One region of the Corynebacterium sp. HMSC034A01 genome, then DNA from elsewhere that is predicted to be linked to it. Evidence: predicted binding sites of a transcription regulator. Region 1 holds the regulator's gene; the other holds the start of a gene.

The links. The regulator LexA, encoded in region 1, represses DNA repair genes until DNA is damaged. The targets are predictions, from matches to a motif close to CGAACANNTGTTCG.
Region 2: HMPREF2791_RS00780 (HNH endonuclease signature motif containing protein) is a predicted target of LexA. The motif match lies at 2,256-2,269, and genes of this name have one in related genera.

The regions. Positions count from the first base shown of each region.
Region 1 covers NZ_KV835934.1:40,129-43,955, forward strand. The annotation lists gene hrpA (ATP-dependent RNA helicase HrpA) at 1-982, shown strand, start outside; gene nrdR (transcriptional regulator NrdR) at 998-1,456, opposite strand; gene HMPREF2791_RS12315 (hypothetical protein) at 1,513-1,635, opposite strand; gene lexA (transcriptional repressor LexA) at 2,104-2,784, shown strand; gene HMPREF2791_RS02710 (DeoR/GlpR family DNA-binding transcription regulator) at 2,848-3,633, shown strand; gene HMPREF2791_RS02715 (HPr family phosphocarrier protein) at 3,771-3,827, shown strand, end outside.
Region 2 covers NZ_KV835919.1:130,017-133,843, reverse strand. The annotation lists gene HMPREF2791_RS00800 (bile acid:sodium symporter family protein) at 1-804, shown strand, start outside; gene HMPREF2791_RS00795 (hypothetical protein) at 814-1,116, shown strand; gene HMPREF2791_RS00790 (hypothetical protein) at 1,179-1,787, shown strand; gene HMPREF2791_RS00785 (hypothetical protein) at 1,842-2,027, opposite strand; gene HMPREF2791_RS00780 (HNH endonuclease signature motif containing protein) at 2,287-3,549, shown strand; gene HMPREF2791_RS00775 (hypothetical protein) at 3,553-3,827, opposite strand, start outside.

The sequences.
Region 1 (3,827 bases):
GACGTTTGCTGCGATTGACCGCCGCGGGAAGATTGTCGACCACGACACGGATCTCGGCGCGCTAAAGCGCCGCCAGGCTGGCAAGATCAAGTCATCGGTGTCCAAAGCCGGACGCACCTCCGAGTCGGACGCCGTGGCGAAGTGGACCACCGATTCACTCGGTGCGGTGCCGGAGACAGTAAGCACGACTATCGACGGTAACGAGGTTGACGCCTACCCGGCACTCGAGGCCACCAAGGACGGCGTGAAGGTCACCGTGCACCCGACGAAGGCCGCCGCGGACGCCTCCATGGTTACGGCAACACTGACGTTGCTGTTGCGCGAGATCACGGTCAACGCCGGGCAGATGACGAAGGGGCTGCCGCTGCGCCAGAAGGTCGCGGTGGACCGTTACCCGCACGGCGGCGCCGCAGGGCTTGTGGAGGATGCCCGCGTCGCGGTGATCCGCGACCTGATGTTCTCCTCCGGCGGGCCGGTGCGCTCCCCCGAAGAGTTCGGCGCGCTCGTAGACGAAATCAAACCCCAGGTCGCTGGTGGGGTGCGCCGCGTGGTGGTGACGCTGGCGCCCGCGCTCGCGGAGTACGCGAACATCGCCGCGGAACTCCAGCAATGGGAGGGCCCGGCTATCGACGACATGCGGTCGCAGCTGCAGTTCTTCCTGCCGAAGCATGCGGTGACTGTCCACGGCATCGGGCACTTGCAGCATCTGCCCCGCTACATCGACGCAATGCGGATCCGGTTGGAGGACATGCGCCTGGATCCAGACCGCGACGCCGACAGGCAGTCGGTGGTTGACTCGGTGAAGGCCTATTTGGCCCAACGCATGAAGGCGTTGCCCGCTGGCCGCACGAAGACGAAGGCGTACAAGGACATTTTGTGGCTGATTGAGGAGCTGCGTGTGAGCTTGTTTGCGCAGCGGCTGGGAACGCCGAAGCCGGTGAGCCAGCGCCGCATTGAGAAGAAGATTGACGCGCTGCGTTAGCTGCGAAAGCGTGGGTTAGAAGTCTTCGCGGTCGCGGCGGCGCATGAGCCGGATTTCGGACTCGAAGTCGTCCGCGCTTTCGAAAGACTTGTACACGGACGCGAAACGCAAGTACGCCACCTCGTCGAGGGCGCGAAGTGGCTCAAGGACGGCCAAACCGATCTCGTGGGCGGGCACTTGCGAGCTTCCTTGCGCGCGCACGGTTTCTTCGACTTCTTGGGCAAGGCGTTTCAATGCGTCGTCGGTGACATCTCGGCCCTGGCATGCTCGACGCACGCCGACGATAAGCTTGTCGCGATCGAACGGTTCACTCACGCCGTTGCGTTTCACAACGGTCAGCACGGCCTTTTCTATCGTGGTGAAACGCCCCCCGCACTCAGTGCACTCTCTGCGCCGCCGAATGGCGGAGCCGGCTTCGACCAGCCGCGAGTCAGTCACACGAGATTGTTCGTTGTGGCAAAAGGGACAAAACACGGATCTCCACCCCTAGAGTATTCAAGGCTTGGCGTAGCCGTGAGTCTACGCCTTGTCTAGCGCGCAGTTGCCACTGCGGCGGCGTCGGCCGCCTGGCCATGGGTCATCGAGGACGGATCCTCGTCCTGCGCAGAAAAGACACCGCCGAACGCGGAACCGATAAGCAACGCTGCAGTCATGCACACGCCAAGCAGGACCGTATCGCGCGTCTCGTGCCGTGTTTCGAACGGATTCGCATCAGAGGGACCGTCCAAAACTTCACTACGGATCGGGCGCGCATCCGTTCGATGGGAAGTAGAAATCGCTCGAACACCGGCGCCGCCCGACCGACGCTTTGACACAGAATCAACGTCCCACACCTCTGCCGGGGGAACTACAGATGCGGCGCCGGAGCGCGATACGAATGTGTTGTGTACTGGATTGATTGCAACGGACATAGTGCGTCTCCCTTCTTTCTGCGGCACACTTTACGTACGGTGCCGACACGTTCGAATGCCATAACGTTCATATGTTCGAATACGCTTACGTGTTCGATTTATAGCATTGCGCCCGACCCGTGTCCACCCAATGTTTGCAACCATCGAACATAAGTGCCCTATCTGGTAGGTTCGTAGGCGCATCACACCGCCGAGTCCAAGGAGAACGTCATGGCACGAAAGAAGTCCGATCCAGGCAACCCGGATTACAACGCGCTGTCTGACCGTCAGCGCCGCATCCTCCAGGTGATCCAAGACGCTGTAGTCCTGCGCGGCTACCCGCCAAGCATCCGCGAGATCGGTGACGCGGCGGGTTTGCAGTCCACATCCTCTGTCGCGTACCAGCTCAAGGAATTGGAGAAGAAGGGGTTCCTTCGCCGCGATCCGAACAAGCCGCGTGCCGTGGATCTGCGTCAAATGCCAGAGACCGGGCGCAAGAAGCGCAAACCGCAGGAGGCGAAGCCGGAGGATTCCGGCAATGCCCGCTACGTGCCGGTGGTTGGTCAGATCGCGGCAGGTGCACCGATCCTCGCTGAGGAGAATGTGGACACCTACTACCCGCTGCCCGAGGAGTTGCTCGGCGACGGCGATGTGTTCATGCTCAAAGTCGTCGGCGAGTCCATGCGCGAGGCGGGAATCCTCGACGGCGACTGGGTGGTTGTCCGCTCCCAGCCGAATGCGGAGGAAGGCGAGTTCGTCGCAGCACTTCTGGACGGTGAGGCGACGGTCAAGGAGTTCCACCGCGATTCCACCGGCGTGTGGCTCTTGCCCCACAACGATGCCTTCGAGCCGATCAAGGGCGATGAGGCGGAGATCATGGGGCGAGTTATTTCGGTGTTCCGTACTCTGTAATCGGTGCGTTTGCACCGTTTACACACAAACCGGATACAGCACAGCCAGAATCGCAGGAGATCGATGTACGCCGAGGAGCGTAGACGCCAGATTGCGTCTTTGACCGCAGTTGAAGGCCGCGTCATTGTCACTGAGTTGGCGCAGCGCTTCAACGTCACCGCGGAGACGATCCGGCGTGACCTTTCGGCGTTGCACGACGAGGGCGTGGTGCACCGCGTCCACGGCGGCGCGGTTGCGAGTCAGTCCTACCGTTCTACTGAAATCCCGCTGGATGCCCGGCAACGCGCCTCCCTTGCGGCCAAAGCCGCGATTGCAGAGACTGCGCTGAAGTTCGTGCCCGATACGCAAAGCTGCACTATCTTCTTGGACTCGGGCACAACGATCAGCAGCTTGGGCAAGCGTCTGGCGGAGACCCGCGGGAATCGGGAGTACTCGGTAGTGACCAATTCCATCCCGACCGCCTTGGAGCTGAGCGATTCCGGGTTGCACGACGTGCAGCTGCTCGGTGGCAGTGTCCGGCCGATCAGCCAGGCAGTCGTCGGCAGTACCGCGCTTCGCACCCTCGCGCTTTTGCGCGCCGACGTGGCGTTCGTGGGCACTAACGCGTTGTCCATCGGCCACGGCCTATCCACCGTGGACGCCCAAGAGGCTGCGGTGAAAGCTGCAATGGTGACCAACGCCCGCAGGGTTGTCGTGTTGTGCGATTCCACGAAACTGGGCAACGACTACGTGGTGAGCTTCGCGCCGCTGACGGATATTGATGTGGTGATCACGGACGCCGAAGCGCCCTCTGCCTTCGTGGATGAGCTACGTTCGCACGGTATTGAGGTCGTGCTCGCGCAGCCCTAGCAGCCTAGTAGTGTCTCGCCCCGCGCGTTCCGCTGGGGCGCTCTGTGACTTTCTGCGCGAATATGGTGGCATCTTCGCCAGTTTGCGACCTACACTCGTTGCAGACCTGAATGAAAAACAAAGGAAAGGACACCCGAATGGCTTCCAAGACTGTGAAGGTCGGTTCCACCGTCGGGCTGCACGCACGCCCGGCC
Region 2 (3,827 bases), on a different contig from region 1:
GGCGCGCGCCTGTCCACCCAGGAGGCGCTGAAAGGCCTGACCAACTGGCGCCTGCACGCGCTGATCCTGGCGTTCACGTTCGTCATCTATCCGGTGATCGGCCTCCTCGCGCGGCCCACCACGGCGTTTATGTCGGAGGAGCTGTACCAGGGCCTGCTGTTCATGTCGCTGGTGCCGTCCACCGTGCAGTCCTCGGTGGCGCTCACCGGCGTGGCGCGCGGCAACGTCTCGGGCGCGGTGGTGGCGGCGTCGGTGTCCTCGCTCGTCGGCGTTGTGGCCACGCCGCTTTTGGTGATGTGGCTGATGGGCGCCGGCGACGGGGTGTCCGTGGACGCCTCCGTGTTCGGCGACATCGCCCTACAGCTTCTCCTCCCGTTCATCCTGGGCCAGCTGGCGCACAACTTCATCCCGCGGGTGGGGGAGCTGGCCAAGTCGAAGGCGACCAAGCTCGTGGACCGCGGCTCCATCTGGATGGTGGTCTACTCCGCGTTCTCCCGCGGCGTCGTCTCTGGCGTCTGGTCCAACGTCTCCGCGTGGGAGATCGTGTTCCTCACGGTGTTCTCGTGCGTGCTGGTCGTCGCTATGCTGTGGCTCAGCCGCATCCTCCCGAAGGCGCTACGTTTCCCGCGCGAGGATCGCGTCGCCATCCAGATGTGCGGCACCCAGAAGTCGCTCGCGACCGGCCTGCCCATGGCCACCGTGATCTTCGGCGGCGCCTCGCTCGGCGTGCTGATCATCCCGCTGATGATCTACCACATGTGCCAACTGGTCATCTGCTCCGCGTACGCCTCCCGAATTTCCTAGGAGTTTCACGTGAAACATTTCGTCCGCATCCACTACAACGTCCCCGAACTCGGCGGCGAGTTGCTCAATATCGCCGAGCTCGAGGAGATCTCAGCCCACGAGTGCACCATGATCCGCATGATCGAGCTCGACCCGGCCGAGACCATCACGGGCATCTACGTCGACGGCCGAGTCATCGGCCAGGCGAACCAACCCATGGGCACCGTTCCGCACCCACGCACCTACGACTCCATGGAGGGCATCACCGCCACCCACCTCAGCGAGGAGGAGTTCGAGGGCCTCTGGTCCGAGGCTCAAGCAAAGTTGCAATAGCCTATCGACGTCCCTCCGGTTTTCCACGCCCGCCCCACCCGGCGGGCGCTTATTCTTGGCCCATGGACGGATTCTTCGACACCATCATTGAGTTGCTCCAGCGGTACATTGGCCAGCCGATCTTGTTTGTCATGGAGAAGTACGTCGGACTCTTCGAGAGCATCTTCGGCCCTCCAGGCTTCATGCTCGCATTCGCTTTGCCAATCGCGGCCGGGTTCGCCCTCATCTTCGCCCTGAAACCTGGCCAGGCCTTCATCTGGTTCCGCCGCGACCTCATCGACGGCATGGCCGTGGCCGTCCGGATCCGCTACAACCCCGACTGGCGCAGCGAGGGATCCGAGCACAGGGACACCTACGACTGGCGCCACAACTCAGTGATCATCGAGGTTCCGACCCCCAGCGGACCCCGCCGCTACATCGACAAGCCGGTGGAGCAGAAGAATCTCGCGCCGAAAGTTCGCCGACAGGTATACAAGCGCGCACTCCACGAAATTCGCTACAACCTGAACGTCAGCGACACGGTAGAGGAGCGCAACATCAACCAGGCGATCCGCGAGGACTACTACGACTTCCCGCTCCGTGATCCGGTTCCCGTCAGACTCATTCCGCCGAAGCAGGAGGAGGGGCGCATCTGGTTCCGGGTGGTTGAGAAGAACAGCTTGAAAAATTAAATAGTTGGTGCGGGCCCAGTTGTCCGCAATGCGGAGTCGTAGGGGACATGCCCATCAGACAAACGGACCGGACAACAACGCCACCGCGAGAGTGATCGGCCAGGCAAGCAGGGTAAGAACAGACAATATCCCCAGCAGGGGGCGCTTTTCACGCACCGCGATAACAAACCCCAAAACAGTTACGGCGATCAAGCCAGCCCAATAAAGCCATTGGCCCCACATGGGAACGTGGTCACCCATAAACGGTGTTGCGATCCAAACCGCCACAAAATCGCGTAGATATACGCGGTGCGGTGACCTTTCCCCATGTTCAGGCGCCTCCTTGTACCCCTCGTTGTCGCATCACAATAGTTGGTGCAGGCCCAGTTGTCCGCAATGCGGAGTTGCGGGCGAGTTATAGCAATCGCTATAAACTGCATTTCCGCAGGTCAGAGAAATGTCGGGGGTGAGTTTTATAATGTCCGCAATCGAACTCGCATTCGCCTCAAGGGGGCCCGACATGACCGCCGCAGTTGCCACAGAACCCAACCCCATCGCCGTCGCATTAAGCCAGCAAATCGAAGACTCTCACCGCGCAATGACCCAAAGCAAAGCGGAGCTGTTGTCCGCAATCCAGACGTTCGACGAGCTCGCACTCGCTATCGAATGTGGCTCCACGACCACCGCGCACTTCCTCATGCGCCGCCTGGGCGTGTCATCCTCAACCGCCCACGAGTACGTCAGCGTCGCGCACCGCCTGCGGCCCTTCCGTTACCTACACAAACACTTCACTGCCGCTGCACTGAGCTACTCGGTGGTGCGGCTGCTGTTGAAGTACATGACGCCCGAAAATGAGCGTGAGCTGGTGGATCTCGCCCTCGGGATGGGTTACCACGAGCTCGAATGCGCGCTGGCGGGGAAGAAGCCGCAGGACGGGGAGGGCGACGACAGCCCCCAGTATTACCTGAGCCTGCACAAGCGCGAGAACGGAGATATCGCGTTCCACGGCAATATGAACGCCGCGGACGGCGCCGCTTTCATCGCCGCGCTGAAGATCGGGGAGATCGCGCACTGCAACCTCGACGAGGTGCTCGAGGACCTTGACCCAGAGGTCAACGGGGAAATCGACATCGCCCTCGAACGCGCCGAAGAGGTGGAGGAGAACCGTCCCGCGCGCAAAACGGTTTCCGGCTATGGGCTGCCTATTGGACGCATGCTGCTGCGGGCGCTGATGGGCATCGTCCACATGGCGCGCACGACGCCACGAAACACGCTGACCACGCCGGGTGCGCACGTGAACATCCTGGCAACACCGGACGGGCGCGGGTATATCCCCAACAACGTGGGCGCGCCGTCGAAAGCCATCGCGAGCTTGCTCGCTAACGCGGACGTACGCCTCTCGACGGTCAACTCCGACGGCCTCATCATCAACACCGGACGCAAACAGCGCCTGGCCACGAACGGACAGGTCAACGCGCTGTTGGCAATGTGGGGCGGGCAGTGCGCGGCACCGGGGTGCACGCACACGCGCTTCATCGAGATCCACCACATCGAGGACTGGGCCACCGGGGGCCTGACCGACCTGGAGAACCTCCTACCGCTGTGCTCCGCCTGCCACTCCCTGGTTACGGAGGGGTATCTGCAGACGTTGAAGGAGCATTCAGACATCCACTTCGTCTACCGCGACGGGACCCGTTTCGTGTCCACGAATTACTCCCTGCCGCAGCGCAACGACATCATGCGGACCATGGAGGAGTGCAACTGGTCCTTCAACGACCAGTGAGACTTAGAAGAACTGCTCAACGGCCGGCACACCCGGGACACCCGGGATCTTGCCCGCTGCGGCTGCGGCGGCGCCAACGAGTGCCAAGACGCCTGCGGCGATGCCGGTGCCAACGAGGATGTCGTAGGTGGTGCCGAGCTTGTAGCCGCGTGCAACGTCGTTCTTCAGGGAGGACTTTGCGCTCTTCGGCACCAGGTTCTTCTCAGACGAGCTCTTGTACGGGCCCGAGTAGCCGGAACCTTCGTTGCGGAGCTCACGGGCCTCGGCCTGCACCTTGG